2 regions of the Paraliobacillus sp. X-1268 genome follow, and region 2 is predicted to be linked to the other one. Evidence: riboswitches for the same ligand, from Rfam matches in the RefSeq annotation. Region 2 holds a riboswitch; the other holds the start of a gene.
What was found. A riboswitch is a leader RNA that binds a small molecule or an ion and turns the genes downstream of it on or off. The one in region 2 is predicted to bind FMN.
Positions count from the first base shown of each region.

Region 1: another riboswitch for FMN. It lies ahead of D2K62_RS16700 (ECF transporter S component); the one in region 2 lies ahead of ribD (bifunctional diaminohydroxyphosphoribosylaminopyrimidine deaminase/5-amino-6-(5-phosphoribosylamino)uracil reductase RibD).

Region 1 is NZ_QJSK01000024.1:13,005-29,803, forward strand. It holds gene D2K62_RS16670 (MalY/PatB family protein) at 1-324, opposite strand, end outside; gene yugI (S1 domain-containing post-transcriptional regulator GSP13) at 734-1,144, shown strand; gene D2K62_RS16680 (DUF378 domain-containing protein) at 1,193-1,432, opposite strand; gene D2K62_RS16685 (glucose-6-phosphate isomerase) at 1,639-2,985, shown strand; gene D2K62_RS16690 (potassium channel family protein) at 3,025-4,023, opposite strand; gene D2K62_RS16695 (M20/M25/M40 family metallo-hydrolase) at 4,119-5,177, shown strand; FMN riboswitch at 5,277-5,417, shown strand; gene D2K62_RS16700 (ECF transporter S component) at 5,567-6,154, shown strand; gene D2K62_RS16705 (PaaI family thioesterase) at 6,295-6,678, opposite strand; gene D2K62_RS16710 (1,4-dihydroxy-2-naphthoate polyprenyltransferase) at 6,752-7,699, opposite strand; gene D2K62_RS16715 (isochorismate synthase) at 8,010-9,401, shown strand; gene menD (2-succinyl-5-enolpyruvyl-6-hydroxy-3-cyclohexene-1-carboxylic-acid synthase) at 9,405-11,159, shown strand; gene menH (2-succinyl-6-hydroxy-2,4-cyclohexadiene-1-carboxylate synthase) at 11,137-11,949, shown strand; gene menB (1,4-dihydroxy-2-naphthoyl-CoA synthase) at 11,952-12,770, shown strand; gene D2K62_RS16735 (o-succinylbenzoate--CoA ligase) at 12,904-14,388, shown strand; gene D2K62_RS16740 (DNA polymerase IV) at 14,473-15,714, shown strand; gene D2K62_RS16745 (YolD-like family protein) at 15,715-16,071, shown strand; gene D2K62_RS16750 (ABC transporter ATP-binding protein) at 16,255-16,799, shown strand, end outside.
Region 2 is NZ_QJSK01000018.1:27,227-44,025, reverse strand. It holds gene D2K62_RS15260 (response regulator transcription factor) at 1-626, opposite strand, end outside; gene D2K62_RS15255 (S1C family serine protease) at 801-2,162, shown strand; gene D2K62_RS15250 (zinc ribbon domain-containing protein) at 2,279-2,485, opposite strand; gene D2K62_RS15245 (TraR/DksA C4-type zinc finger protein) at 2,608-3,297, opposite strand; gene D2K62_RS15240 (GNAT family N-acetyltransferase) at 3,390-3,836, opposite strand; gene D2K62_RS15235 (NAD(P)-dependent oxidoreductase) at 3,918-4,778, shown strand; gene D2K62_RS15230 (hypothetical protein) at 4,828-5,127, opposite strand; gene D2K62_RS15225 (cold shock domain-containing protein) at 5,211-5,408, opposite strand; gene trhO (oxygen-dependent tRNA uridine(34) hydroxylase TrhO) at 5,710-6,687, shown strand; gene D2K62_RS15215 (glutathione peroxidase) at 6,867-7,340, shown strand; gene ribH (6,7-dimethyl-8-ribityllumazine synthase) at 7,470-7,937, opposite strand; gene D2K62_RS15205 (bifunctional 3,4-dihydroxy-2-butanone-4-phosphate synthase/GTP cyclohydrolase II) at 7,950-9,143, opposite strand; gene ribE (riboflavin synthase) at 9,156-9,821, opposite strand; gene ribD (bifunctional diaminohydroxyphosphoribosylaminopyrimidine deaminase/5-amino-6-(5-phosphoribosylamino)uracil reductase RibD) at 9,822-10,910, opposite strand; FMN riboswitch at 11,063-11,212, opposite strand; gene D2K62_RS15190 (GNAT family N-acetyltransferase) at 11,301-11,801, opposite strand; gene D2K62_RS15185 (VanZ family protein) at 11,817-12,386, opposite strand; gene D2K62_RS15180 (GNAT family N-acetyltransferase) at 12,421-12,924, opposite strand; gene murB (UDP-N-acetylmuramate dehydrogenase) at 13,050-13,973, opposite strand; gene D2K62_RS15170 (cysteine hydrolase family protein) at 14,073-14,627, opposite strand; gene D2K62_RS15165 (aldehyde dehydrogenase family protein) at 14,776-16,203, opposite strand; gene argF (ornithine carbamoyltransferase) at 16,372-16,799, opposite strand, start outside.

The sequences.
Region 1 (16,799 bases), on a different contig from region 2:
TGTTACGTTTAAGATCGCCATATGTAAAGTGGGAATTACTCCAGGACTGTAAATAATCCATTCTTTTTTAATATCCCAATTATGTCGACGAAGGAGCCAATCTTTTACTGTTTGGTTTAGTTTATCGTCGGTAAGCGTGTATCCAAATATTGCATGTTCCGCTCTGTTTACCAATGCGTCTTTTATTGGTTCAGCAATGGGAAGATCCATATCGGCCACCCACATTGGTTGTACATCTTCTGCTCCGTACAATGCTTTGACACTATCCCATTTTACCGAGCGGGTATTTTCTCTTTTGGGCAACTTTTCAAATAATGATGACATATACAACTTCCTCCTTTTAAAAAGATATCGATATTTTACAAATTATATCATGATTAGGAAAAAACTTCGATTCTTTAAAAATCATTTAAAAATGAAAAGTAGTCACGTTAAATTACACATAGGGTCTACTTTGCGAAAAGTTTTTAAAGTGAGGTGAACAAAAAAATAAGCAAAGCCTAAACGAGCGCTTTGCTTTTACAGGGGGAATACGAGAAAGTCTTACCTTTACATAGATTATTATTACCTTAATATAAGTATATTAAACCTCATTTTTTATTTTTATAAAAATTATATTGTGCTATTTATGACAGTTATGTTAAAATTAATAATTGCGTGTAAGGAAAATAGTAAATACAAGCATAAGTCTAAATAGTAGATGCAATGAGATTAAAAAATAGGAGTTGTTAGCATGTCAGAGAAGTTTGTAGAAGGTCAAGTAGTAGATGGAAAAGTAACCGGTGTTCAACCATACGGGGCTTTTGTAGCATTAAATGATCAGATTCAAGGGTTGGTTCATATTTCTGAAGTAACACACGGATTTGTTAAAGACATTAATGAGTTTATTGCAGTAGGTAATGAAGTGAAAGTTAAAATCTTATCTATTGATGAAGCTAAAAATAAATACTCACTATCTATTCGCGCTACAGAAGAAGCACCGAAACAGCAGGAAAAACCAAGTAAAGCACAAGCTCAAGGTGGAAACTTTAAGCAATATCAGCAACAACAACAAGACGAAGCTGGTTTTAACACATTAAAAGATAAATTAAACGAGTGGATTGAACAGTCCGAAGAACGCTCACAATCTTTTAACAAAAAGTAAAATAAGAAAAAAGGCCTTTCAGAATTCTGAAAGGCTTTTTTTAAATATTTATTTTTCGGGTTGGGGACTTCTAGCACCAACTGTTTCTTCAGATGGTTTAAATAACAATGATATACAAACTAGCCCACTAATACCAACTAGCGTATAAATTACACGTGCAAATGCACCGCTTTGTTCGCCGCCTCCAAAAATAGCAGCGACTAAATCAAACTGAAACAATCCGATAAGTCCCCAATTAATTGCACCAACTATAATAAGAAGTAATGTAATACGTTGTATCGTGTTCAAATAAACTCCTCCTTTTTTTTAATTCTTCTATAGCCTAACTAATTTTGCCGAAAATATGCGAAGCGAAGTATTTTTTAATGAATAAAAGATATTTTTCTTTACAATGTCACCATTCCTAACACTTACTTATTATTCTTACTTGATTTAACTGGTATCTTTAGGTACATTTAGTATAGTAAAAGTTAATAAAAAATGGAGGGTTAAGAATGACACATGTAAGTTTTGAATATGATAAAGCGTTATCTTTCTTCGGTACACATGAATTAGATTATTTAAAAGAACCGGTAAAATTGGCGCATGATATGTTACATAACCAGACAGGAGCTGGAAGTGATTTTCTTGGATGGATAGATCTTCCGGAAAATTATGATAAAGAAGAATTTGCACGAATTAAAAAATCTGCAGAAAAAATAAAATCAGATTCTGACGTCTTGTTAGTAGTTGGAATTGGTGGTTCTTACCTAGGTGCACGTGCTGCCATTGAAATGTTAACTCATTCTTTTTATAATGCGTTGCCTAAAGAACAACGAGATACGCCTCAGATTATTTTTGTTGGTAATAGTATTAGTTCAAAATATATGAATGACTTATTTGATTTATTAAAAGATAAAGATGTTTCGATTAATGTTATTTCAAAAAGTGGTACAACAACAGAACCTGCTTTAGCTTTTCGTATTTACCGTAAATTTTTAGAAGAAAAATATGGTGTGGAAGAAGCAAAAGGCCGTATTTATGCAACAACAGATAAAGCAAAAGGTGCTTTGAAAACATTGGCTACTGAAGAAGGGTATGAATCATTTATCATTCCTGATGATGTTGGCGGTCGCTATTCTGTCTTGACAGCTGTAGGTTTACTTCCAATAGCTGCAAGTGGTGTTGATATCGATGCAATGATGAAAGGTGCACAAGCAGCGCAGCAGGACTTAAGTGAACCAGATATGGATAAGAATCCTGCTTACCAATATGCAGCTGTTCGTAATGTGTTATATAATAAAGGGAAAACAATTGAAATGTTAATTAATTATGAACCATCATTACAGTACTTCTCTGAATGGTGGAAACAATTATTTGGTGAAAGTGAAGGAAAAGATTTTAAAGGGATCTATCCTTCTTCAGCAAACTTCTCAACTGATTTGCACTCATTAGGACAATACGTACAAGAAGGTCGCCGTGATATTTTTGAAACAGTTTTACATGTACTTGAATCTCCATCTGAAATTACGATTGAAAAAGATGGACAAGATTTAGATGGTTTAAATTATCTTGCTGGTGAAACAGTTGATTTTGTAAATGAAAAAGCCTACCAGGGTACGATGCTTGCACACACAGATGGTCAAGTACCAAACTTAATTGTTCATTTACCTAAATTAGATGCTTATACATTTGGGTATGTTGTTTATTTCTTTGAAAAAGCATGTGCAATTAGTGGTTATTTACTAGGTGTTAATCCATTTGACCAACCAGGTGTTGAGGCATATAAAAAGAATATGTTCGCATTGCTTGGAAAGCCAGGGTTTGAAAAAGAAAAAGAAGAACTAGAGAAAAGATTATAAGGTATAGTAAAAAAGGTTCTCATTAAATTGAGAGCCTTTTTACATGCCTTCTAACAAAAGAAGTGTGTCTTTTTCAGTTAAAGGTTGTTCAAAAGATGGATTTAATTGCACTTCCCCATTAGAAATTATTCCGATAAGTAAGCGTTCTGAGCAAACATAGTAATCGGATACTTCTAAAAAGTTTTTTCCTACTAATTTTTCAGGTAAAGCACATTGAGAAAATTGTTGATTCGATAGTATTTCTAGTAATAATTCGAATGGTTGTACTGATGATGTTCGAAAGATTTCATGATAAAACAAGGTGCTCATAAAGTCATTGGAACGTATAATTGCGTCTGCACCAGCACGTTTCGCATTAGAAATCTGGCTTTTTGTAAGTATTTCTGTGATGATTTGAATAGTTGAATTGTTTCCACGTAATGCTACTGTTGTTAAGATGCTTGTTTGATCTGCTTGACGTTCCTTTTTTGCAGGATCAGCTGTCACAATTGCATATTTAGCAGCCTGCACGTTAGCCATTTGTAAGACTTCATCAGCTGTTGGATCACCATGAATAAAATGAAGGTTATGGTCTTTGTAGGGAAGTTGATTTAGCGAATGATCAATTAAGACAAACTCCTCCTTCTTATGATGTTTATGCATCATTTCGAGTAGCTGTCTTGTTCGTTCATTCCAACCGATGAAGATAATATGATTTTCTCCTTTAAATGTAATATCACCTTTTGAAAGGGACTCTTCTTGTTTGATTGTTGTAGCCGAAATGGTTGCCATATAAAAAGTTACAACCCCTCCACCAGTTAGAATTAAAAGAATGCCAAGTGTTTTTCCTAATGTGCTTAATGGGATATAATCACCATAACCAACCGTTGATCCTGTTACAAATGCCCACCAAATCCCATCAAAAATAGTAGTGAAGTGCTCGGGTTCGATTAAGTGTATAAGGAGCCCAAAGCTAAACATTAGTACGAATACTGTCGCTAGTAATCGTAGTAAACTAGGTAAACGAAAATAATACTGCCAAAATTTATAAAGGTGCAATTTCTCACTTCCTATCCAAAAATTAAAGTTAAAGATTAGTATTTACCAAAAAATTTGATATGATGATAATAGATTATTTAGGAGGTCATACAAAAATGGAAAAAGAGAGACAACAGTTTTTAATGGAACTATTACAAACACCATCTCCATCAAGTATGGAAATGGAGATTCAAAAAAAATGGATGCGTTATGTTGAGCCTTTTGCTGATGAGATCATGACAGATCATGCAGGTAACGTAATAGGTGTGTTGAATAAAGAAGCTGATTTTAAAATTTTATTAGCTGGTCATAGTGATGAAATTGCACTTGTAATCAATCGTTTAGATGAACAAGGTTTTTTATATTTTGATAAAATGGGTGGAATTAATCCAAAAGCGGCTGTTGGCATGAAGGTAGATGTTTTAGGTTATGGCAAGAAAATCACTGGTGTTATCGGTGTTAACGCTCAACATCATGGTGGTATAAAAGGTGACTTTGATGTGGAAGATCTTTTTATAGATTGTGGTGCACAATCAAAAGAAGAAATCGCAGCATTTGTGCAAATTGGTGATCTTGCGGTTTATCAACGCGAACCAGAAGTATTGATGGATCGGTACATAACTGGACGAGGTTTAGATAACCGTACAGGTGCATTTATCGTTGCTGAGGTATTGCGTAGACTTTCTGATAAAGATTTAAAGGTAGGTGTCTATGCGGCTAGTACAGTGAATGAAGAAACGAACATGGGTGGCGCTTATTTTGCAGCAGCAGGAATTGCACCGACGATGGCGATTGCTTGTGATGTAACGTTCGCTACTGATTATCCAAGTGTTAATAAAAACAAACATGGTGATATTCGGTTAGATGGTGGCCCAGTTTTAGCGAAAGGTGCACCAATTAATCGTAAAATGAATATCTTATTAGAGAAAACTGCAAAACAGTTAAATATGGACGTGCAGTATGAGCTGACTCCCCGCATGACAGGAACAGATGCTGACAAAATGCGCTTAACTGGTCGTGGAGTACCAGTGAGTCTAGTCTCCTTACCGCTACGTTATATGCATTCTCCCGTTGAAACGGCGAGTATTAAAGATATCGATGAAGAAATTGATTTATTAGTTGCGATGATTGCAGGTATGACAGGGAAAGAAAGCTTAAATCCCTTGGATGAATAAAAGTATTTTTATGAAATATGAACTTTGTGAAAAAAAACACATGTAAAAGACTTCACAAACTTTTTAACTTATTGTATAATATAATTAATTAAATATCGATTCTATCTTCGGGGCAGGGTGTAATTCCCGACCGACGGTGATAAGCGTTAAATCGCTTTTAGTCCGTGACCCACTTTCATAGTGGTGGACCTGGTGCAAATCCGGGACCGACAGTTAAAGTCTGGATGGGAGAAGATAAGGAGCAAAATTTGGTATATTTATATACCTTTATTTCTTGATATGTGTAAACCCTAAAAGCCCCCATTTGGTTTTAGGGTTTTTATAATGTCTAAAGTATTGCTCTGCCTTCATCAAGATTAGAATCGATAAAGATGAAGGAGGAATTGAGATTGCAAACAACTAAATCGCAATCATCAAACTTATTAAAATTAATTATTCTTGCTCTATTAGGTACAATTTCATTGGTATTATTATTTATTAACTTTCCATTACCTTTTTTACCACCATATTTAAAAATTGACTTTAGTGAAGTTCCGGCATTAATCGCAGCACTATTGTTTACACCTATGGCTGGGATAATTGTCGAAGCAATTAAAAACTTATTATATTTAATCTTTACAGGTGCTGGAGATCCAATTGGAGTAGTTGCAAACTTTATCGCTGGCGTGTTATTCGTTGTTCCTGTATCGATGTTATATCATAAATTTAAAGGAAATAAGAGTCTCGTTTCAGGTTTGGCAACTGGTACTGTCGTGATGGCTTTAGGCATGAGTGTCCTAAATTACTTTGTTATTTTACCAGCGTATAGCTGGTTTATGGGCTGGGAAACAATGAGTAGTACAGTGAAGTTAAGTACAGTTATCGTTGGTGTCTTACCATTTAACGTCGTGAAGGGAATTATTCTAGCAGTGCTTTTTGTTCCGTTATTTATTAAGCTTAAACCATGGATTGATCAGAAAAAGGCAATGATAGGATAAAAAATATAAAATGAAAGCTGGCTTTCCCTGAAAAGGGAGGCCAGCTTTTTCAGTTGTATACTGTAATCGAGCGAACACAGCTCGAATCGGTCGAAAACACAGATAAACGAATAAAACGGAATAATTCAATCAATTAAAAATTATCGTTTCTCTACAATTCCTATTGTAGAGCGTGAGGTAGCAATTAATTGATCTGATTCATCTATAATATCAATTTGCCATACCATCGTTGTTCTACCAATGTGTACAGGTTTTGCTCGAGCAATCACCCAACCATTCTGCTTGCTTTTTATATGATTAGCATTTATTTCAACTCCAAAAATATTATATTTACTCGGATCAACATTTAATAAGGCGCCGATGCTTGCCGCTGATTCAGCTAGTGCCACACTTGCACCGCCATGTAAATAACCCATTGGTTGGCGTGTTTTTTCGTTAACAGGCATTTTAATTTCAACTAGATCTGCCTGACTTATCATAACTTCCATTTCCAATGCTTGCATTAATGTTCCATCTAAATCCATTTAAATACCACCTTTCTTATGAAAAAAGCAGACACAATTTCAATGTCTGCTTTTGTTTAATATTTACTACTTGTTATAAAGAAAAAGGAATAAAGATCTGTATTAACAAAGATAAACCTAGTAGAAAGCCGTAAATTGTATTCGTCTGTGCCGTTGCTATCATAGCTGGAATCATTTCGACGTTTGTGGTTTTTCCTTTAAATCCATTTATAGCTTGTTTCGCTTTTTTTATGCTCAGTAATGTAATTATTGACCATAATGGTAGAAGTCCAACACCAATAAATAGTATAGTCAAAAGGTAACTAATAGAAAATAATGAGCCAAGCAATTTGCCTGCTTTTTCATGCCCAAGTAAGATAGCGATTGTTTTACGACCATTCGCTTTATCACCTTCTAAATCACGAATGTTATTAGAAAGCATAATTAGCCCGATAAATATCGCTACAGGAATGGAAATTAAAAGCATGTCACTTGATATTTCCATTGTCTGTACGAAATAACTAAATCCGATTAGCATTGTACCCATGAAAAATCCAGAAACAATTTCTCCAAACGGTGTGGACGCAATTGGATATGGCCCACCGGTATATAAATAACCAATTAACATACAAAACAGACCGACAGCACAAACCCACCAATTAGATTCTAAACAAATATAAACACCTAATAACATGGCGAATGCAAAGAAACTACAAGCCAGAGTTAATACAGTTTTGGCTGCAATTCCATCACGGACGATTGTTCCACCGATTCCAACAGAGTTTTCGTTATCGAGTCCGCGTACATAATCGTAATACTCATTAAACATATTCGTTGCTGCTTGAATAAGCATGGCAGCTAAAAGCATGGCAGAAAAAAGCAAGAAATTAATTGAGCCATCTAGTATAGCTAACATACTCCCGATAAATACTGGAACAAAAGATGCAGTTAAAGTATGTGGACGAAGTAGCCTCCACCATACATGAAAACCTGGTTTTTCGTTCAAAGTTGATTTTATGGTATTATTTTGTAATGATTGCATAATCCTTATTTCTCTCCTAACTAACGTTTAACGCACAAATTCTTTTTATTATCTTGTCTTTAAACCTGATAATTACGCTAATATAATCTATAATATCATTATAAGTTTAGAGAAGGAAAGAAGTCGTGTCAATCAAATTGAATAATAAATTATTGGTAAATAATCATGATTGTTGAGAAAGATTGAAAAACAGCATAAAATATAAAAGGGGAAAGTTTTAAGTTAATAAAAATAGTGAATAGATATATCGTAATATTATGGATCAATGCCTTAATAGATAACCCCTATCATTATTGGAGGGTAAGCACACATGATTGAAATAGAAAAAAAACAACTAGATCTTTTATTAGATGAGGCAATAAAAAAAGCAAAGATAAATAACAATACTGTACAAATGCTAAGTTTCACAGAAAAAATTGATCCAGTTGATCCGCATGTTTTTTTTGAACAAGCAAAGTATCTAGAAGGAAATCGTTTATTTTGGGCTAGCGTACCAGATGATTTTTATTTAGTTGGTGCTGGAACAGCAATTTCTATGCATGCAGATGATGATTATTATCAAAATACTGAAAATCAATGGAAAAAGCTTTTAGAAGAAGCTATTATTTATAATGAGTATGAACAGCCTGGCACAGGTCCAATCGCGATTGGTGCTTTTCCGTTTGATACTACCAGTAGCAAAACACCACTATGGGATAATTTTAATGGTAGCTATTTTCGCGTGCCTACTTATTTGTTAACGAAAGACAAAGATGATTTTTATTTCACGGTTAATTTGCAAATAAAAGACTCAGATCAGAATCAACAGTTACGAGACGAGATTGAAAAACAAAAAGATATACTTATTTCGCCACGTAAACTAGAACATGAGCTACCAATTCTTAAAAACAAATTGGAGAGCGATGCAGTAATGTGGAAACAACTGGTGAAACAAGCGACAGAGAAAATTAATCAAGGACAAGCGGTTAAAATTGTATTAGCAAGAAAAATGGAAGTGGACTTTGCTGAAGCGCCAGCTATTGTTTCTATTTTAAAAGAATTAACAAGTAATCAAACATTAAGTTTTGTTTTTGCGATTGAAAAAGAACAGGATTGTTTTGTCGGTGCGACACCAGAAAGATTAGTACGTATTGATAATCAACAGTTATTTTCAGCGTGTTTAGCAGGAACTGCACCGCGTGGCAAATCAAAAGAAGAAGATGAAAAAATTGGACAGGCGCTATGGGAAGATAAGAAGAATAGAGAAGAGCATAATCATGTTGTTCATATGATTCGTGGAGCATTAGAATCCTACTCTGAAGCAATTGATATTCCCGATGAACCAGTTGTTTATCCATTAAAGAACTTACAACATTTATATACACCCGTGGTAGCAAAACTCAAGGAAGGCTTCACGATATTTGATGTTTTAAGTGATCTTCATCCGACACCGGCATTAGGTGGTTTACCGCGAGAAGCATCATTGACTTTTATTCGGGAATTTGAATCATTGGATCGTGGTTGGTATGGCGCTCCGATTGGTTGGTTGGACGCGTATGCAAATGGAGAATTTGCTGTAGCAATTCGTTCTGCAGTCGTTAAGAATAAAAAAGCAACATTGTTTGCTGGGTGCGGTGTTGTAAAAGACTCAATTCCAGAAGAGGAATATGAAGAAACAATGATGAAGTTCACACCGATGCTGACAGCCTTGGGAGGTTTGTAATGCATGAATCATACTGAAAGTTTAACACGCTACGTTACCAGTTTTGTTGATGAACTTTATCAAAATGGATTGAGAGATGTAGTCATTTCGCCAGGCTCTCGATCAACACCACTTGCCATGACTTTTGCGGCCTATCGGTCTGTCAAGCATTGGATTAATATGGACGAACGCTCTGCTGCTTTTTTTGCACTTGGTATAGCCAAACAAACGAAACGTCCTGTTGCACTTGTTTGTACTTCTGGTACAGCAGCAGCTAACTATTATCCAGCAATTATTGAAGCTTTCTACAGTAGGGTGCCATTACTTATACTAACGGCGGATCGTCCTCATGAACTAAGAGATGTAGGGGCCCCACAAGCCATTAATCAGATACATTTATATGGCGATTATGTAAAATGGTTTCATGATATGAGTCTACCTGAATTAACAGATCAGCAGGGAAATTATGTGAGAGGAAAGGCGGCAGCTGCATATAAAATTGCAAATACAGCTAATCGTGCTGCGGTGCAAGTCAACTTCCCCTTTCGAGAGCCTTTAGTGCCAGATTTTTCATTGGATAATTTGTGGGGTGAAAATAAAGAAACAGCACATCTGGAAGTGAAACAAGGGAAGAAACAGCTTTCAGCGGAACAGTTAATAGCTTTACATAAACAATTTTTAACGAAGCAAAAAGGTCTTATTGTGTGTGGGCCTATGGAAGACCAACAGGCTCAAAAGGAAATCATTGCACTAGCAAATGCGTGGCAATTACCATTATTAGCTGATCCATTATCACAATTACGTTCAGGTGATTATGATAAAAGTAATGTGATTGAGAGTTATGATGCTATTTTAAAGCATAAACAAACAAGAGATCTATTTAGACCAGATTTTGTTATTCGTTTCGGTGCTCAACCTGTATCGAAACCTTATACATTGTGGTTAAAGGAAAATCCGCAAATTGATCATTACGTAGTAGAAGAAGCAGAAGGATATCGTGAACCTATTGGTCATCAATCTACTGTGATATACGCGGATCCACAACTTTTTTGTCAAGGATTAATAACAAATCCTGTCCCTTATTTTGATCAAAATTGGTTGAAGGAGTGGCAAAAAGGAAACAGTATCGCAAAAAAAGTTTTGCAAAAAAGTGCTTCTCAAGTAATAACAGAGGGAGATGTTGTCCAGTACATTGAAGAAATCATACCAAATAATAGCACCTTTTTCGTTGGAAACAGCATGGCGATTCGTGATGTGGATACTTTTTGGTTTAATACGGACAAACAAATTCGTATTTTAGCAAATCGGGGTGCTAATGGAATTGACGGTGTGACATCTAGTGCTCTAGGTGCAGCTTCTTCTGCTGAGCGCGTAACATTATTGCTAGGTGATTTATCTTTTTTTCATGATCAAAATGGCTTGTTAATGACAAAGCGCTATTCCTTGAACATAACGATTGTTTTGATCAATAATAATGGTGGCGGTATTTTTTCCTTTTTACCACAGGCTAAACAAGATGTGCCGCATTATGAAGAGTTATTTGGTACACCGATGGATTTGGACTTTTCTCATGTGGTAGAGTTATATGAAGGACTGTATGAAAGCCCAACTGATTGGCAAACCTTCAAGCTAGCATTAGAAAAAAGCTATCAAACAGAAGGTCTTTCGGTTATTGAATTAAAAACCGATCGCAGCGATAATGTTGCTTGGCATGAAGAAAAATGGCAAACTATTGCTAGCCATTTGGAGGGAGAGTATGATGGACCTAACCGTAAATGATCGATCTTATTGGATAGAAGAATATGGTGAAGACACAGGCATCCCGCTTCTTTTTTTACATGGGTTTACTGGAAGTCATAAAACATGGCGTAATACAATTGAATCTTTTTCTTCTTATCGTTGTATTGCGATTGATTTACCTGGCCATGGTCAAACGAAATGCAATGAGCCTGTCCGTATGGAAGACTTCTGTGAAGACTTGGCCTTGATCCTTAATCAATTAGCGATAGAGAAAGTTCATCTGATTGGTTATTCGATGGGGGGTAGGGCAGCTTTATCATTTACACTTTTACATTCTAAAAAGGTTGCCTCCCTAACATTAGAGAGTGCTTCACCAGGCCTCGATTCACCAAATGAACAAGTAGCTCGACAAACAAAAGACGATAGCTGGGCAGGGAAAATAGAAAAAGAGGGCGTACAGGCGTTTGTTGATCAATGGGAGAGCTTGCCATTGTTTGCTACACAACAAGCGTTACCATATGTAGTGAAAAATGAAATAAGAAACGAGCGTTTAGCACAATCTAAAAAGGGACTTGCATCGTCTTTACGTGGTATGGGAACAGGAAAGCAACCTTCATGGTGGGATCAATTAGCAACGATTTCTGTACCAGTTTCGGTCATTGTGGGCGCGTTAGATGATAAGTTTGTTACAATTGCTAAAAAGATGGCAAAGCGTTCAAAAAGAATACAGCTACATATTGTTTCTGATGCAGGTCATGCAGTTCATGTGGAACAAAAGGAAAAGTTTGATACAATAGTAAAAGATTTTATTAATGATATGGAGGAATAACGATGACAGTAAAATGGGAAAGTGTAAGAGAATATAGCGATATTTTATATGACGCATATGATGGAATTGCTAAAATAACAATTAATCGACCAGAGGTACGCAATGCATTTCGTCCACAAACAGTGCATCAACTTATTGATGCATTCGCACATGCGCGAGATGATTCAAATATAGGTGTTATCGTTCTTGCAGGTGCTGGAGATGATGCATTTTGTTCAGGTGGTGACCAAAAGGTTCGAGGTCACGGTGGTTATGTAGGAGATGACCAAATTCCACGTTTAAATGTTTTAGATTTACAACGCTTAATTCGTGTTATTCCAAAGCCTGTTGTAGCAATGGTTTCAGGATATGCAATTGGTGGCGGGCATGTTTTACATATTGTCTGCGATTTAACGATTGCAGCTGATAATGCTATCTTTGGTCAAACAGGTCCTAAAGTAGGTAGTTTTGATGCTGGTTATGGTGCTGGCTATTTAGCACGTATCGTTGGGCACAAGAAAGCAAGAGAAATTTGGTTTCTATGTCGCCAATATAGCGCACAAGAAGCAATGGATATGGGCTTAGTTAATACAGTTGTTCCATTAGAGCAATTGGAAGCTGAAACTGTGCAGTGGTGTCAAGAAATGTTAGAGAAATCTCCAACTGCACTACGTTTCATTAAAGCATCTCTAAATGCAGATACGGATGGTATAGCAGGTATGCAACAAATGGGTGGAGATGCGACCTTGCTTTATTATACAACAGACGAAGCGAAAGAAGGCCGTGACGCATTTAAAGAGAAACGTGATCCAGACTTTAAACAGTTTCCGCGTTTTCCTTAATATATTAATCAAACAAGAGACGAGCATGGGAAAGAAAATGTTCGTCTCTTTCTTACATAAAAGGAGATTAAGCAAGTAGCCGGTGTTAAAAAGATTTAATTACGCGACTACGTGAGATAGGGGATATTGAGTAATGATTGAAAAAATGCCTCATTGGTTAGACAAACAAGCAACTCTTGCACCAAATGAAACCGCAATTGAATCACCTTTAATTGCTCCGGTCACATTTTCTATTCTTCGAGACCGTGCACAAAAATTCGCTAAAAAGCTTCGATTTCTCGGAGTGCAAGAGGGTGAACATGTTGCTATTCATTCTAAAAATAGTCTTGAGATGATTATAGCTATTCATGGTTTATCATATTTGGGTGCAGTTATTGTTTTACTTAATACACGTCTTTCTAAAAGTGAATTAGCTTTTCAACTAGATGATGCAAACGTTAGGTATCTTATAACTACAACCGAAGATCAATCTTATTTGGAAGGGTTAGTGAACTCAGGTATCGTAAAAGTTGTCTCGTTTTTAACAGTAGAAAAACAACCAGAAATAGCTAGTGATTTAAAAAAAGAATTGAATCTCGATGATATATTTACAATTATTTATACGTCTGGAACGACAGGAAAACCAAAAGGTGTTGTCCATACATATGGTAATCATTGGTCGAGTGCAATTGCTTCTGCTTTAAATTTAGGTATTAATAAGCAAGATAAATGGCTAGCAACTTTACCGTTATTCCATGTTGGTGGGTTCTCGTTACTAATGAAGAGCGTTATTTATGGTATGCCAATCTACTTACTAGAGAAATTTGAAGTGGAGGATATTCATCAAGCGATTATGGCTAAAGGTGTTACAATCGTTTCTGTTGTTTCAGTTATGTTAGATCGCTTAATGGAGAAATTGGCTACTAAAAGCTATCCAGAAGAATTTAGATGTATGTTACTTGGTGGAGGCCCAGCTTCCGCTTATTTGTTAGAAAAGGCAAGAAAAAAATGCATTCCAGTTTTTCAAACATACGGAATGACCGAAACGAGTTCGCAAGTTGTAACCTTAAGTCCGAATGAAGCATTAAGAAAAATTGGATCAGCAGGAAAGGCTCTTTTTACCGCGCAAATGAAAGTGATGAATGACAAGCAAGAAGCCAATCCATTAGAAATTGGTGAAATTTTTGTGAAAGGCCCAATGGTGACAAAGGGTTATTATCAAAACGAATCCGCCAATCAAACTGTCTTACGTCAAGGTTGGCTTGCCACTGGTGATCTAGGTTATCTTGATGAAGAAGGTTTTTTATATGTTGTTGATCGAAGAAAGGATTTAATCATCTCTGGTGGGGAGAATGTTTATCCCGCTGAAATAGAAAACGTTTTAGGAAGTATAGATGGAATTAAAGAGGCTGGAGTTGTTGGTCAAGAAGATCCCAAGTGGGGCAAGGTTCCAGTAGCTTTTCTTATAGTTGAAGATAAACTGAATTTAGATTTAGTAAAACAACAGTGTAGAGAATTATTAGCAAAGTATAAAGTCCCGAAGGCTTTTTATATAGTGGAAAGTTTACCTCGTAATGCCTCTAATAAGCTGCTCCGCCATCAATTAGTGAAGCAACTTGATCGTTACATAAAAGAATAGAGTAAACAATTCCCATTGATAAAAGAACCTACGTTCGTATATACTATACATACGAACGTAGGTTCTTTTTGGGAGATGTTAAGAATGTCTAAAGTTATTTTTTTGGTTGATATGCAATCTTTCTACGCCTCCATTGAAAAGGCAACAAACCCAGACTATCAGAATAAGCCACTTGTGGTGTCTGGTGATCCATCCAGAAGAAGCGGCATTATTTTAGCTGCATGCCCAATTGCAAAAGAATATGGGATTAAAACAGCTGAAACATTATGGGAAGCACAACTTAAATGTCCAGAAGCAATAATTGTAAGACCGCGTATGCAGTTGTATATTGATGTCTCCTATCAAATCACAAAGATTTTAGAACAATTTACTGATTGTATTGAAGTGTACTCTATTGATGAGCAATTTATTGATATTACTGGTAGTCAACATTTATTTGGTACACCACAACGAATAGCGGAAAAAATCCAACAAACTATTTTTGAGGATGTTGGGATAAAAGCAAGAATAGGAATAGGACCGAACAAAGTGTTGGCTAAAATGGCCTGTGATGCATTTGCAAAAAAATCCCCGAACGGAATATTTCGATTAGATCAAAGTAATTTACAAGAAAAATTATGGCCACTTCCAATTGGTGATTTATTTGGTGTGGGACGAAGAATGGAAGCACATTTGCAGAAGATGGGGCTACATACGATTGGTAATTTAGCTAATCACCCTGTGAAGTGGTTGCAAAAGCGCTGGGGAATAAACGGAGAATTGTTATGGCGTACAGCAAATGGTATCGATGAAAGTCCCGTTACACCCACTACCCATCAAGAACAAAAAGCAGTAGGACATCATATGACACTACCAAGGGACTATCAAAAACTAGATGAGATTAAAGTTATTGTACTAGAACTAAGTGAAGAAGTTGGACGTCGAGCACGTGCACACCACTATATAGGACAGACTGTTTCAATCCATGTACAAGGTAGTGCTTCGGAAGTATCAACTGGATTTAATCGTCAAAAGAAGTTAGCTACGTCAACATCCTTTGGTGTCGATATTTATCAAGTAGCTTTACAGTTATTTCACAAGTATTGGGACGGTCTACCTGTCAGGAGTATTGGTATAACTTTATCGCAGTTAGAAATAGCAGATGCTTATCAGTTATCTTTATTCGATGATACTTTAGAAAAAGTTAGATTAAATGAAACGATGGACGGTATTTATCAAAAATATGGACCTACAGCGATTGTGCGAGCTTCATCTCTTATGGAGGCAGGGCAAGCACATGTACGAGCGGGCAAGATTGGCGGACATGATAAAGGAGCGGGATTATAGATGAAGCCAAATAAATTAACACCTGGATACAATCTGATGTGGGAATCAAGCAGAATGATGCTCCCTGAACATAAACAAGTCTTACAAGCACATCAAAAAGAATTAAAAAAACAGGTAAAACCCATTTTAGATGAACAACAAATAATGCTTTTTTCTGAGTTAGTTGCAGAAGCTACGTATTTTGACAAAACAATTAAAATTAAAGTGTTTGACCCTTATCAACCACTATATATTATTGGGAAAGTAAAAAAAATAGATGGAATGCAACAACAAATTAAATTAGAAACAACCGATGGAATCCACTGGGTGTCGCTTCATAACATACTTGATTTATCATTAGAAAATGGTAATATGTAGTCGGATTTCCCGAAGCGAGTGATAAAATTAATTGATAAAGATTCTCAAAATCATTGACGAATTAGTTAATAGCCAATAAACTAGAGTTACTGATAAAAATATTACTACTTACAATATAGTTTGAAATACAGTTACTTATTTTTCTGATATAAATCAGCAACGCTCGTGAGGGAGAGATTGCAAATGGAAACGATCGCTACGAAAGATTTAACACTAGGATACGGTGATGATGTTATTATAGATGATTTAAATATGACTGTACCTAAAGGTGAAATCACAGTTTTCATCGGTGCAAATGGTTGCGGTAAATCTACCTTACTTCGTTCAATGGCAAGACTTTTAAAGCCAAAAGAAGGTGGCGTCGTGCTTAACGGAGAAAACATTGCGAAAATGCCAACAAAAGAAGTGGCAAGACAACTTTCTATTCTCCCGCAAAGTCCGATAAGTCCAGAAGGTTTGACAGTACAAGACTTAGTTAAACAAGGACGCCATCCATATAAAAGCATTTTTAATAAATGGTCGAGTGAAGATGATGATGCAGTAAATGAAGCATTAGAATCAACCAATATGATGGACTTAAAATACCGGGCAGTTGATTCGCTATCAGGCGGACAGCGACAGCGTGCTTGGATTGCAATGATTTTAGCGCAAAAAACGGATACTATTTTATTAGATGAGCCTACTACTTACTTAGATATGACCCATCAAATTGAAATCCTCGATCTGTT
Region 2 (16,799 bases):
ATTTTTTTTCGTAGCCTCTTAATTAGATCATCTACAGCACGATCGCTACCAAAGTAATCTTCACCCCAGATAAGTGATAACAACTCTTCTCTTGCAAACGCACGATTTTTATTTCGAATTAGAATATGTAACATATCAAATTCTTTAGCCGTAACTTCTGCTTCTTTTCCTTTCCAATACACGCGACGATCTTCTACATTCAATCTTAAACTTCCTACTTCATAGAAATCACTTGATAGTGTCTCGTTTTCAACATACGAAAAATCAACACGTTTAAATAGCCTTTTTACCCGAGCGACTAGTTCTCTTGGACTGAATGGCTTTGTGAGATAGTCATCACTTCCTAATTCCAATCCAAGTATTTTATCTACTTCCTCATCCTTGGCAGATATAATAATGATAGGAACTTCACTTTTCTGTCTTATCTTTTTACATAACTCATAGCCATCCATTCCTGGTAACATAATATCTAATATCCACATATCAGGCTCATTACCTCTCGTGAGCTCCCACGCTTGTTCTGCATTATCAACCATAGATATTTCATAACCATCCTTCTTTAAATAAGCAGACACAATATCACGGATGTTTGGATCATCTTCTACAATAAAAATATGGTGCTTCATATTCTTATGCCTCCTTTTTCTTTCTATTATTTTCGCACAATCTTTATCAACATGCATAGTACTTTTAATTACACACTTTTTCTACAATTATACCGAAAACTTGCCAAACCTGCTCGGTAGAATTAAAAATGTAATCAACAACACATAAAAAAATAAACGGAAGGCGTGATAGTAATGACAAACCAAGATGATCGCAATACTAATGATACAGATTATATGCACGAAACAGATACTGATAAATACTATGTAGAACCAATTGAAAATAGTGCAGAGGAAGAACAAGCAGCAACAAGCGAAGAAAATGAGAATGATTTGCTAGTTAGTTCTACGAGCAACCCTAATCCTGAACCAACAAAACAAAATAGATTCGCAATGTTTTTAAGTAGCTTAGCTGGTGGTGTTACAGTAGCAATACTCGGATTTATCCTATTGTTTACTGGCATTATTCCAATCGACTCCGATCAAACAATGGATACCGCATCAACAACGGATTCAGTTGAAACGACTACAGTAATTCAAACTTCAACTGATGGTGACACTGTATCCGCAGACGGTTTAAGTAACGTATCAGAAGCAGTTGTTGGCGTATCGAATATTCAAACAACTGAAGCTGAACTGTGGGCAGAGTCATCAGAATCAGATACAACTGGAACTGGTTCAGGTGTTATTTATAAGAACGAAGATGGATTAGCATATATTGTTACAAATCATCATGTCGTAGATGGCGCTACAGAATTAGAAGTAACATTAGCAAATGGTGATGTATTGACCGCAACTTTATTAGGTTCTGATGAATTAACAGACTTAGCTGTTTTAACGATAGATGGTAGCGAGATAGATACAATTGCAACCTTGGGTTCTTCTTCAAATCTAATTGTAGGCGAAACTGCAATTGCAATTGGTAATCCTTTAGGAACAGACTTTGCAGGATCCGTTACAAAAGGTATTATTAGTGGTTTAGAAAGATCCGTAGAAGTAGATCTTAACTCAGATGGTGTCGCTGACTGGACAACCGAAGTAATTCAAACAGATGCCGCTATTAACCCTGGTAACAGTGGTGGAGCTCTAGTAAATAGTGCAGGAGAAGTTGTTGGAATTAATTCAATGAAAATAGCATTGGAAGAAGTAGAAGGTATTGGTTTTGCAATTCCAATTGATGATGCTAAACCAATTATTGAACAATTAGAAACAGAAGGTAGCGTTTCTCGTCCATTCATTGGTATTAATGCCATTGCGTTATCAACTGTTCCAGAAAGACAAATACAACAAACTCTACAACTTGGAACTGACGTTACAGAAGGTGTTGTAATAGCTGAAGTGCAAACTGATTCAGCTGCAGATATAGCAGGCCTTGAACGTTACGATGTCATTACCGAGATTAATGGCACAGCGATCACATCAATGATGGATTTAAAAGAGTATCTTTATTCCGAAACAGCTATTGGTGATGAAATTCCAATTACGTTTTACCGAAATGGAGAAAAACAAGAAACAAATCTTACATTAACTGAGCAACAAGAAAATCTTACAGAGTAATTTGAAAGAAACTGGATGAACACATTCTAAAAGGACCTTCCCCCTTTCCTTTAGAATTTCAAATAGATGAATACATGTTTTGAAAAAGGCAGTACCAATCGGTACTGCCTTTTTACTTATCCAAAAAAGAAATCAAATATATTACTACCAGTTGAGCTTTGTTTATTATAAAACTCTGAATAACCACAGTTTTTGCAATAAACAACGATAAATTGATTACTTTGTACATCAAACATTTTAGAAAGACCTGTTCCTGTCATCGCAACTTCCTTTTTATCCGCATCTGTACTGCCACATTTTATACAACCTTTATGATCGCTCATTCCTATACCTCCTCTTGTTCTCTTTACTTAAATATGTATACGAATAATAAGAGGATGAGGTTTCAGGTAATCGTAAAAACCGCAAGTGCATCTCTCGCAGCTTACGGCTTTTACGATTTCATTTAATCATACATGATTGAGTCTACATCATTTTCTTCTAAATAGTCTTCATATGCCTCATGCTTTTCATTAACCCCGATATAGTTACCATTGATATCACTTAATAAAAAACCTTCTATTTCCTCCACACTACTGACTAATTCATCAGAGTCAAAAAACATATCTTGATATGTTTTATCTGTATTATAAAAATCAGAAGGTGTTTCGGATGAACCATACTTACTTACCTGTTGCCATGAATCTTCGGCATCAAATATGGTTGACTCATCTTCACCCGTTCGTGTTAAATCCGGATCTAAGACTTCTTCCTCAACAGGACGATTAGACGCTACAAAATGTTCTGCATGATCAAGACAGCGTAAGGTTGTGGGTATTGCTTCAAGTCTATCGAAACTGATATCTTTTTGACATACCTCACATATACCGTACGTACCTTGATCTATTGCACTCAATGCTTTTTCAATATCCTTTAATCCACGTTCAATATGCTCATTTAGCGCAATATCCTTTTCCCGTTCAAATAGTTCGGTTGCAGTATCTCCTGGATGGTTATCATAATTCGATAATTCTCCCACAGATTCATGAACCTGTGCTAAATCAAGACCAAAATGGTCTTCCAAATGTTCGAGAATTTCTTTTTTTTGCGTTAACAACTGCTCTTTACATGCCACGACTTGTTTATCTGTTACCATTATAACGCCTCCTATAAAAGATTTTTTTGAGGCAAACTTAGTATAACCGTAACTCAAAACCTGTACCGGATTAATTTATGGAAATGTTATCGCTAGTTAATAGCTAATACCATATCAACGTGCGGAATACCGTCTTCTAAGTATTCTTCCGTAACTTCTCGGAAACCAAATGATCGATAAAACTCACGTAAATACACTTGACCATGTAATTTAATTTTTGTATCCTTCCATTCATCAGTGATAAATGCTATTGCTTGCTTAAGAACTTCATTTGCATAGCCTTTCCCTCGAAAGTCTTTCTTTACAAGAACACGTCCAATTGATGGTTCCTTATATAATGTATCTTTAGGAATTAATCTTGCATAAGCAATAACCTCACCATCATTTTTCAAGAATAAGTGCATTGAACTCTGATCAATTCCATCTATTTCTCGATAAGGACAGTTTTGTTCAACAACAAAAACATCAACTCTTGCTTGCAAAATTTTATACACCTCTGTGGCACTTAAGTTTTCAAACGTTTTTAAATTCCATTCCATTTAAATTTTCCTTTCAATAAACGATTTTAATTTATTATGATAAAATAATCATAACAAATTAAAAGGGGATGCGTAATAGCTATGAGAAAAATCGGCTTTGTTGGTACTGGTGTGATGGGGAAAAGTATGGCTATTAATTTGATTGAGGCTGGGTATGACGTCTATATTTATACACGGACGAAAGATAAAGCTTCCTCCTTACTTAAACGAGGCGCTATTTGGAAAGAAAGTGTTGCTACATTAGCTACTGAAGTTGATGTTATAATCACCATCGTTGGGTATCCAAGTGATGTGGAAGAGATATATTTCGGTGAGAATGGAATCATTAAAAATGCAAAGACTGGAAGTTACTTAATTGACATGACCACCTCTAGTCCCAAACTTGCCGAAAAGATTGCTGTTCTAGCTTCTCAACGTGGTATTACCGCCTTAGATGCTCCTGTTTCTGGAGGCGATATTGGTGCAAAAAATGGTTCGCTAGCAATTATGGTTGGTGGCGATAGTAACGGATTCAATACTGTTCTACCTATTTTAGAAGTGATGGGAGAAAACATTATTCATCAAGGCCCAGCAGGTGCTGGACAGCATACAAAAATGTGCAATCAGATTACAATTGCGTCCAACATGGTCGGTGTATGCGAAGCAATTACCTATGCAAAAAAAGCTGGATTAGATCCTAGCCGTGTTTTAAAAAGCATAACAACTGGCGCTGCAGGAAGCTGGACATTATCAAACCTGGCACCGCGAATAATTGAGGGTGATTATGCGCCTGGTTTTTATGTAAAACATTTTATTAAAGATATGAAAATTTGCTTAGAAACAGCTAAAGACATGGAAATGATAACACCGGGATTAGAATTATCACTTTCTTTATATGAACAACTTGCTGAAGAAGGCGAGGAAGATAGTGGTACACAAGCATTAATTAAATTATTTCAATAAATAATGAATGAAACGGTTCCTTTTGGAGCCGTTTTTTCTATTCACAATGCTACAACTTCAATTTCTCACAATATGCCGCTACAACAATAGCGAGATCATCATTTCCGAATGATTGCATGACTTCAAGTAATAGTCCATGGTCTATTTCGTCAGCCTCTTCTTTTGAAACAGTTGATTCCATTACTTCTCCTAACACTTGATTTTCAATTTGATTTGGATAAGCTTCTTTGTATAGTATGCTTGGCACTAAATCATGATTTATGCACCACTGGGCAAACAATAGAATCATTCCTTTTTCTTGTGCTTGGTAGTTCTCAATAATAAATTGTTCATAATCTTTTGCATCCATTAAATAAGCCCCCTTTAAAGAAAAAGGGTGCATCTCCAACACGAGATACACCCTTTCCTAATCCTTGCAAAAACTTAGTCCTATTACAGACCTACAACGTTTGCCGCTTGTGGTCCACGGTTACCTTCAACAACTTCAAATTCAACAGATTGACCTTCTTCAAGTGTTTTGAATCCTTCGCTTTCAATTGCTGAGAAATGTACAAATACATCGTCGCCGTCTTCCTGTTCGATGAACCCGAAACCTTTATCTGCATTGAACCATTTAACTGTTCCTGTCATATAAATCTACCTCCTTACAATAAAAGTAAAAAGTAATTGCATATAGTACATTTACCTTACAATACTTATTGTATCAATATCGCAAAGAAATATACCATTCCCAATTGCTCTTACAATACAAATGTACTACGGTTACATAAAAAAATCAACTAATTGAATTGGATTTTAATTTCAACTTACCTAACGAAAAAGTTGAAAAAAATATCTTTTTTTTGTATAATATGTGCTTGCAAGAGACAATATATAATATTCACCTCTACACACGTATCTTGCAAATACGAATGAATAGGTGGTAAACACAATGGAAAAAAAGGAACAGTATCATGTATTACTGTACTATAATTATGTACACATTGAAGACCCTGAAACATATGCAAAAGAGCATTTAGATTTCTGTAATTCACTCGGACTAAAAGGCCGTATTTTAGTAGCCGAAGAAGGCATGAATGGTACCGTTTCTGGACCAATTGATGCAACAAATCAATATATCGAAGAAATGCATAAGGATCCTCGTTTCGCTGATATGAAATTTAAAATTGATAAAGCTGAAGGTCATGCGTTTAAGAAAATGCATGTACGTGCACGGCCAGAACTAGTAACACTTCGTTTGGAAGATGATATTAATCCCCGGAAAATCACTGGAAATTATTTATCACCAAAGGAATTTTATGAGGCGATGCGCGATGAGAACACTGTAGTTATTGACGCGCGCAATGATTATGAATATGATCTTGGGCATTTCCGAGGTGCGATTCGTCCCGATATTCACAATTTCCGTGAACTACCTAATTGGGTGGAGGAAAACAAAGAACAACTTGAAGGCAAACGAGTACTAACTTATTGTACTGGTGGTATTCGTTGTGAGAAGTTCTCAGGTTGGTTAGTTGAACAAGGTTTTGAGGATGTTAATCAACTCCATGGTGGAATTGCCACTTATGGAAAAGACCCTGAGGTTCAAGGCGAACTATGGGATGGCCAAATGTATGTATTTGATGAGCGCATCAGTGTACCAATAAATCGCAAAGAACATGTCATCGTAGGGAAAGATTATTTTGATGAACAACCTTGCGAGCGTTATGTGAATTGCGCCAATCCTGTCTGTAATAAACAAATTCTTTGCTCGGAAGATAATGAGCATAAATATATGCGTGGCTGTACACACGAGTGCCGTGTCTCTCCACGAAACATGTACGTAGCAGAACATGATTTAACACAAGAAGAAATTGAAGCAAGACTACAACGAATTGAAGAAGAAAATGGCGTGACACAAACAATTTAACTTCATTAGAACCGATTCAACAATTTATTTTATTGTTGAATCGGTTTTTTTAGATCAAATTTACTATCTCATATTAATTCTTTCTTATTCATAAACTGTAAGACGTTTATTTTGACTTTAACTGGAACGATTGCTATCTTTTAAAGTAATTGATAAGTAAAGGGAGGCGAGGAAGATTGATGACGGTATACAGTTACAAAGTACAGACAATTACAGGAAAAGACAAATCCATGGCTGATTTTCAAGGGAAAGTCTTACTTATTGTAAACACAGCAAGTAAATGTGGGTTTACACCCCAGTATGAAGGATTACAAAAGCTTTATGATAAGTACAATAAAGCTGGTCTAGAAATATTAGGCTTCCCAAGCAATCAATTTATGAATCAGGAACCAGGATCAGACGACGACATTCAGGAATTTTGCGAAATGAATTATGGTGTTAATTTTCCTATGTTTAGCAAGATCGATGTGAACGGTAAATCAGCCCATCCCCTATTTCGATATTTAACAAAAGAAGCACCAGGTATGGTGACGGATCAAGTAAAATGGAACTTCACGAAATTCCTTGTTAATAAAGAAGGAAAAGTTATTAAGCGCTTTGCACCAAAAACAGAACCAGAAGACATAGAAGAAGCTATTAAAGAATTATTATAGTCCATATGTTAAAAGTGTTGCTTTAAAGTTAAAGCAATGCTTTTTTGCATTAAAAGATTGCACAAATAATAAAAATAAAAGAAGCAACCTGCATCGTTATCAACAGATCACTTCTTCTTATTTTCTAGATTATCTTAACACTTGCATTAAATTAGCCATTTCAATTGCTGATACTGCTGCGTCTGCACCTTTATTTCCTGCTTTTGTACCTGCACGTTCAATTGCTTGTTCAATTGTCTCTGTTGTTAACACGCCAAAGATGACAGGTAAGTTCGATTCCATTGATACACTTGCTACGCCTTTAGTAACTTCAGAACATACATAGTCAAAATGTGGTGTTGATCCACGAATGACAGTTCCTAGTGCAATTACTGCATCATACTTACCTGAAGCAGCCATTTGTTTTGTGACTAATGGAATTTCGAAAGCACCTGGTACCCAAGCGATTGTTACATTATCTTCAGATACGCCGTGACGTCTTAATGTATCCTCTGCTCCACCTAATAATTTGCTCGTAATAAATTCATTAAATCTCGCTACTACAATTCCAATCTTTAAATCCGTACCTACTAAATTTCCTTCAAATGTTTTACCCATACTAATTACCTCCTAGCCCTTTAAAAGGTGGCCTAATTTTGATTTTTTTGTTTCTAAATATTTCTCATTATCTTTATTAGCTTCTATTTGAATAGATCTACGCTCCACCACTTCTAACCCGTATTCAGTCATACTTGATATTTTACGTGGGTTATTCGTTAAGATCGCCAATTTACCTACACCAAGATCTTTTAACATTTGAGCGCTAACAGCATAATCACGAAGATCATCTGGAAAACCAAGTTGATGATTTGCCTCAACTGTATCGTAGCCCTCTTCTTGCAATTTATAGGCTTTTAGTTTGTTTAATAGACCAATACCTCTACCTTCTTGTCTCATATAAATAAGTATACCTTTACCAGCCGCTTCAATTTCTTCTAATGCTTGTTCCAGTTGTGGTCCACAATCACAACGCTTAGAACCAAATACATCACCTGTTAAACATTCGGAGTGAACCCTGACAAGCGGGATGTCTTCTGTCCCAATTTCACCTTTCAATAGTGCTAAGTGTTCTTTCCTAGTCCATTTTTCTGTATAGGCGATTAATTTAAAATCACCATAACTTGTTGGAAGGTCAATTTCCACTTCTTTTTCCACTAATTTATCATATCTTTTACGGTAGGCAATTAAATCTTGAATCGATATAATCGCCATGTTTTCCTTTTCGGCAATAGCTTTCAATTCTGGTAACCGTGCCATTGTGCCGTCTTCTTGCATAATTTCACAAATAACACCCGCTGGTGCTGAACCAGCCAACCTCGCTAAATCAACAGCAGCTTCCGTGTGTCCAGGTCGTTCCAAAACTCCCGCATCCTTAGCTAATAAAGGGAAAACATGTCCCGGTCGTTTAAAGTCTAGCGCAACTGATCGCTCATCAATTAATTTCTGGATAGTCAGTGAACGTTCATAAGCACTAATTCCTGTTTTTGTATCGGCATGATCGACACTAATCGTAAAAGCCGTGCCATGTGCATCTGTATTGCGTAATACCATATCATCCAAACCTAATTTTGTTGTAATAGAAGACGCGAGCGGTGTACAAATTAACCCTCGTCCCTCTTTTGCCATATAGTTAATTACTTCTGGTGTCGCATGTTCAGCAAGTGAAACAAAGTCACCCTCATTTTCACGATCTTCATCATCTACAACAATGATAATTTTACCCATTTTCAATGCTTCTAGTGCTTCTGGTATCGTATTAAGCATTATCTTTCACTCCTATCCAATAAAACCATAGTTTTGTAATTTTTCTTTTGTTAATGCTTCTTTTGTTGATTCAGATTTATTTTCGGCAAAACGCGTACTTAATAGTCGCTCCATATATTTTGCCAACATGTCATACTCTAAATTGACACGGTCTCCCAGTGTCTTCTCTCCTAAAATAGTAGCCTTCTGCGTTTCAGGAATTAAAGAAATAACAAAACTATCGTCTGTTACATCAAAAACAGTAAGTGATGTTCCATCTACTGTAACCGATCCTTTTGGCATCAAGTAGGGTAAACTCTTACTATCAACTGAAATTGCCATATAGCGCGCATTAGCCTCTGTCCAGATTCGATCAATTTCTCCAACCGTATCAACATGACCTGAAACAAAATGGCCGCCAAATCTTCCATTTGCATGCATTGCTCTTTCTAAATTAACTTGCATACCAATTTCCGATTTTGATAAGGAAGAATAACGATATGTTTCTGGCATTACATCAACCGAAAAGCCTTTTGTATCAAAACTAGTAACAGTTAAACATACACCGTTAACTGAGATACTATCACCGATTTTGACATCAGCCAAAACAGTCTCTGCATTAATCGTAAGTTTTAAACTATTTGCTTGTTGCTTTACCGCCTTCATTCTACCTTTTTCTTCAATAATCCCAGTAAACATTTAGTCTCCCTCCTGTAAAGGTCGTGCAATTATTTTAATATCAGGACCTACTTGTTCTATCGATTTAATATCTAGATCAATTGCTTCCTTCATATTATTTGGAGAAATACCGCCGACAACAGAAATTGCATCACTTCCTGCTAATAGTTTTGGCGCAATGTACCAATGGCATTCTTGAAATAAACCTTCTCTAACAAAAGAACCATGTAACGTACTGCCACCTTCAACATATAACGATTGAATACCATGTTCTCCTAAGATATCAAGTACAGCAGTTATTTCTAGTTTTTCAGTTTGTAATTGTATTAACTTAACATGTGCATGTTTACGTTGAAAGTCATTTGTATCAGCGTTTTTACCACAAATAATCCAAGTGGTAGCTTCATTGTCTAAAATTTTAGCATCTGGATTAATCATTAAATTTGTGTCTAAAATAATACGAATAGGATTTTTACCACCTTGGGGCAATCTAGTGGTTAATCGTGGATCATCTTGCTTAATCGTATTACTCCCAACCATAATCGCGTCATGTATTGCACGTTGCTTATGGACATCTTCTCTCGCTTCTTCAGATGTAATCCATTTGCTATCGCCAGTTGCTGTCGCAGTTTTGCCGTCTAACGTCATCGCGGCTTTTAACGTGACAAATGGTCGTTTATTTTTCATATAATAAAAGAAATATTGGTTTATCTTTAACGCTCTTTCTTCCTTCAAACCAACTTCTACTTCTATTCCAGCCTTTTTTAAAATTTCAATTCCCTTTCCTGCAACTTCTGGATTAGGATCAACACAAGCAATATAAACTTTTTTCACTTTTCGTTGCACAAGTAGTTCTGCACATGGGGGTGTCTTACCATAGTGAGCACAAGGCTCTAAGGTAACATAGACATCCGAACCTTCTGCCTCTTCTCCTGCCTGTTGCATGGCAAGAACTTCTGCATGTCCTTCGCCAGCTTTGAGATGACTTCCCATTCCAATAATTCTGCCATCTTTAACAACGACTGAACCAACAGATGGATTTGGGCTTGTTTGTCCTATTGTGCTCGTAGCAAGTGATAATGCTAAATCCATGTATGTCTCTTTTGTCACAAGTATCCACTCCTTATAGCGGAAATACAAAAGCCCCAGATCATTTAAGATGATCCGGGGCTTTTTTTGATAGACTAATACTCCTAAATAGAGTGATTAGCTCTGATAAGCGTTAGCAAACAAACGCATGCCTGTTCCATACGTTTATTGTTGTTTTTCTTTTCCCATCCAGACTTTCACTGTCGGCTTTGGAATCACACCAAATCCACCTTCGCACAAAATGTGCTCCGGGTCACGGACTAAAGGTATTACGCATACCTATCACCGTCGGTCGGGATTTACACCCTGCCCCAAAGAAAAACCTATTCAATTGTTCATATTTTAACATGATATTATGTAAATTGCACGTAAAAAAATTCAAGAAGAGTCAATTGATCCTATTCCGATCTGCTACAAGAACAAAACCATGTGATCGGCATCATAATAGGTATCCTTATACTTTAATGATCTTTCTTCTGTACCACATATTTCAAACCCCATTGATTTATATACCTTTTTGGCTGCACTATTCTTTGCAGAAACAGTTAAATAAAGTTGTTCTATTTCGTTTATAGTTTTCGCCTTTTCAATTGCCTTTAGTAGTAACGCATTACCTAATCCCTTACCTCTGTTTTCTGGTTTAACGTAAACAGCAACAATATTTGCTCTGTGCTTTAACTTTAATTTAGTTTCCTTAACTAAAGAAATAGTACCAATAAGCTCAGACTGTTCAAAAGCTCCAAAAGTAAAGGAGTCTAACGATAATTTAAACCTATTTATATACTTTTCTATGGAATCGTTTTTTTCCTCTTCATAACTTGAACCAAATGCTTCCGGATTTTCTTGTAGTGCAATCAGCCTGTTCGTAAGGTATTCAGAGGCATCATCTGCTACTAATTGTCTTATTTCCATTTGATTTCCCTCTTTTCATCCTTTACCTTTATCGACACTCATGTTTAATCGGAGTAATGTTATTTTCTTACTAGTAGCCCTGATAATCAGAAATAAGATGTAACCAATAATAGTTCCAGAAGAATTAAATAATAGATCATCAACTGTTCCATACCTTGTAGGTGTAAAAGTTGCTTGTGTTAATTCAATTGTTAATGAAAAGATGAATCCTAAAATTAGTATTATAAAAAAATTCCGGGTATGCCTAAATAAGATAGGTGTGAGAAGACCAAATGGAACAAATAGCATGATATTACCTACTGAGTAAAGCAATTGGAACATTAGATAGCCATCTGCCATATTTAATAGGTTATAAAAGAGGTTTAGATCAAAGCTAATAGACCGTTCTTCTGCTAGTACATTTATAAAATAAAATGGTCGCATGGTTAGATAAGATACCGCTAATAAATAGACAAAAAATAGATGTATAATTATTTCTTTGATTAAGTTAAAATGTCTTTTGTTTTTTATGTAATGGTTACCTCTAAACCATATCCAAAATAAAATAGTAAATACATATATTATTAGAGGATCTAATATGATCATTCTTAAGTATCCTTCCTATAGCCAGTAATCATTTTTACGTTGTAACATATAGTTGGACGTCTTGTCCACCTAATATAATACTCTTCTCTAATACCATGTTTAATTTACTCGCTACCTTTTGAGAAGCAATGTTTCCTGGCTGAATAAGCGCAATAAATCGTTCTATTTTTAACTTCCGCTTTCCATAGTCTTTTAACGCTAATGCCGCTTCTGTTCCATACCCTTTTTGCCAGTAATCCCGAGCAATCCAATAACCTATTTCAAGCTCATTTACTCCATTAATTGTTTGCGGAACAATACCTGCATGTCCAATCGGTTTGTTACTTTTTTTATCAATTAAAAGATGTAGGCCTAAATTAGGATTACGCTCATATGTATCAAGAATCCAATTTAAGAATGTCTCCGCGCCACTATTATCTTTCGGTTTGCCATTCCCGATATACCTAACTATCTTAGGATCAGAAACTAATGCATATAAAAATGGAAGATCACCTTTATTATAAAAACGAAAACGTAACCTCTCTGATTCAATTCTCATATATAAACATCCTTTTTATATTTTATGCAATATAGGAAATGAAAAATGCCCTTATGAAAAAATAAGCATAGCCCACATCATTAAAATGGCTATGCTTATTTCCTACCTCACCGGCTACACACTCTCTACCTACCAAGCTCTTCTCCAATAATCCGGACTTCACGTTCTAATTCCACATTAAAGTTATTTTTTACTGTTTGTTGGACCATTTTAATTACCGCAATGTATTCTGAGGCTGTCGCATTATCTTTATTAACAATGAAACCAGCATGTTTAGTCGATACTTCCGCACCACCAATACCTTTTCCTTGCAAATCACTGTCTTGAATCAGCTGACCAGCAAAATATCCCGGTGGTCTTTTAAACACACTACCGCATGAAGGGTATTCAAGTGGCTGCTTCGACTCTCGTTTAAAAGTTAAGTCATCCATCACTTCTTTAATTTCTTTTTCTGAGGCAGGTTGTAAAGCGAAATGCGCCTCTAAAACGATATATTCTTTATCTGGAATGTTACTTGTACGGTAGCCTAAATCTAATTCAGAAGCCTGAAGTGTATTTACTTCACCGTACTTATTAACAACGACTGCCCTTTTCAGGCAATCTTTCACTTCGCCACCATATGCTCCAGCATTCATATATAACGCTCCACCAACTGTTCCAGGAATACCACACGCAAATTCTAGACCCGAAAGTTTTTCTTGTAATGCTTTCTTCGATACATCTATAATGCGTGCACCACTCTCTGCAATCAACGTGTTTTCTTCTCGTCTCACAGCAGTGAAACGCTTCGGACTCATGACAATACCACGAATCCCACCGTCTCTTACAATTAAATTAGAACCATTCCCTAATAGGGTAAACGGGATTTTTTCGCGGTTAGCGAATCTGACAATTTCTTGTACTTCAGCTACACTAGCTGGTGTTACAAAGAAGTCTGCTTTTCCGCCTAGTTTAGTATACGTATGATTTTTTATAAGTTCATCTATTAAAATATTAGTTTCTGCTGTTAGTTGAAGTAAATCTTGATAAATCGAATGGTTTTCCACGATTTTAATCATCCTTTAATTTGTCTATATGACATAGTAAAACTGCACATTAAATTATAGCAGGAGTTTGGATGATAAGCCAACAGGATTTCATTGGAACTGTTAAATAACCGTTGCTCCTAGCGTATTAATAAAATGTTCAAGTGCCCAATCATGTCCTGCTTTATTAAAACTCGCTACCGCTTCTTGATAAATCACAAGTTCAAAACCTTTGTTATAAGCATCTATTGCCGTATGCAACACACAAATATCCGTACATACGCCCACTATATGCAATTCCTCAATTTGACGTTCCCGTAATTTAATCTCTAAGTCTGTCCCAACAAAGGCACTGTAACGTGTTTTATCCATATAATATACATTTGATTGATCTTTCATTTGATTATATAAAGACTGTAGTTCACCATAAAGCTCACGACCTGAACTTCCTTTTATATTATGCGGTGGAAACAATTCAGTTTCAGGGTGAAAGGTATCCTCTTCGTCATGGCCATCAATAGCAAAGACCACATATTCACCAGCACCAATAAACTGTTCGGTCAATCCTACAATTTTATTTTCTATTAATTGTCCTGGCTCACCGCAAGTTAAGTTACCCTCATCTGCCACAAAATCATTTGTATAATCAACATTAATTAATGCTCGTTTAGTCAATATGTTCACACTCCTATATTTTTAATAAATCGGTATTTAGAAAATTCAGTAAGCTAATTATAGCGTAAATATAAGTAATATTGAACACACTATACAAAAAAACCTTTAAGATAACAGCCTGTTATCTTAAAGGTTTTGTCTACTGTCTTTTTTATAAAGAGGGCATGCCATGTACAGATTTAACTTCTAAATATTCCTCAATTCCAAAGTCACCCCACTCACGGCCTATACCAGATTGCTTATAGCCACCAAATGGTGCTAAAAAGTCAGTGTCTGCATCATTTACTGTAATGCGACCAGCCTTAATATTTGAAGCAACATCGCGCAATGTTTCTGGAGCTTTACCTACTACATAACCGGCTAGACCATAGATCGTGTCATTGGCAATTTGTATTGCATGGTCGAGGTCATCATACGTAATAATACTCATTACCGGCCCAAATATTTCTTCTTGAGCAATAACAGAATCATTTGATACGTCTGTAAATACAGTTGGTTTTGCATAATAGCCTTTCTCAAGTCCATCTGGTTTTCCAGTTCCACCGACAAGTAGCGTTGCTTCTTTCATTCCTTTTTCAATGTAAGATTGTACCGTATCCCATTGATCTTTAGAAACTAATGGTCCTGTTGCAATACCATCTTTTCTAGGATCACCAACTGGAAACGTCGGTAGAATTTTTTGAACACTTTTTTCAAATTCATCCTTCATAGACTTTGAGACAATTATTCTTGTTGCTGCTGAACAAACCTGACCTGAATTCGTCATAATATGTGAGATTGCAGATTTAGCAGCTTCATCCACATCTGCATCTTCTAATACGATAAGCGGTGATTTACCACCCAATTCAAGTGCTACTTTCTTGATTGATTCAGCAGCATTTTTCATTATTTTTTCACCTACCGCACCAGAACCCGTAAAGGATACAAAAGAAATATCCGGATGCGTACTGATTCCATCACCAATAACCGAACCGGAACCATTAACAAGGTTAAATGCTCCTTTAGGTAGACCAGCCTCATCAATTATATCCGCAAGAATCATTGCAGCAAATGGTGTTTTTGATGCCGGCTTTAAAACGACTGGGCTTCCGGCTGCGATTGCACTAGCGATTTTAGTTGATGTCTGATTGGTCGGAAAGTTCCAAGGTGTTATTAAACCACTCACACCAATTGTTTCTTTTAGAACGGTATGACCCCCTCGGTCCTCCGTAAATTCAAAGGATTTCAATGCTTTAATTGCGTTACTAAAGTGATTAAGTCCCATGGTATAGTGAACCTCTTCAGAAACAGTTAGTGGTGACCCTAATTCATCTGTCATGACTTCAATTAATTCATTTTTTCGCTTTTTATAGCCTTCGACAATATTCTCTAACCACTGTATACGCTCTTCTCTCGTTGATTTAGAGTAAGATGGTAATACCGTTTTTGCTGCATTGACAGCTTTATCTAAATCTTCCGTTGTTCCTGAACTAATAGTTCCGATTGTTTCTTCTGTAGCTGGATTTATGACATCAATCGTTTCAGAACCGCTCGATTCAATCCATTTTCCATTAATAAAATGTTGTGTTTGATTCTTCATGATATCTCTCCTCTATATTATTTAGCTTGTTTATTTGAAATTGCTCACACTACTTTTATACCCGTTGTTTACAAAATAAAACAATTGAAACATTATTCAAATACTAAAAAACATACAAAAAAAGTCCTGAATCACTAGTAATCTAGTGATTCAGGACTTCTATTATCGTTATCCCATTAATGCAACCATCAATGCTTTTTGCGCATGTAAACGATTTTCCGCTTCTTGGAAAACTACTGAATGATCCCCATCAATAATCTCAGCAGTTACTTCTTCACCACGATGGGCGGGTAAACAATGCATAAAAGTATAATCAGCTTTTGCATGTTGTAATAATTCGGTATTCACTTGATAGGAAGCAAACAGTTTTTCACGGGCTTTTTGTTCACTTTCCTGTCCCATACTTGCCCATACATCTGTATAAATAATATCAGCACCTTTAATTGCTTCAATTGGATCAGATGTAATGGTAATGTCAGTTCCATTCGCAATCGCTTTTGCTTTATCAACAACTGATTGATTGGGTAAGTATCCAACTGGAGCAGCTGTGCTAAAGTGCATACCCATTGTTGCGGCACCCAACATTAATGAATGTG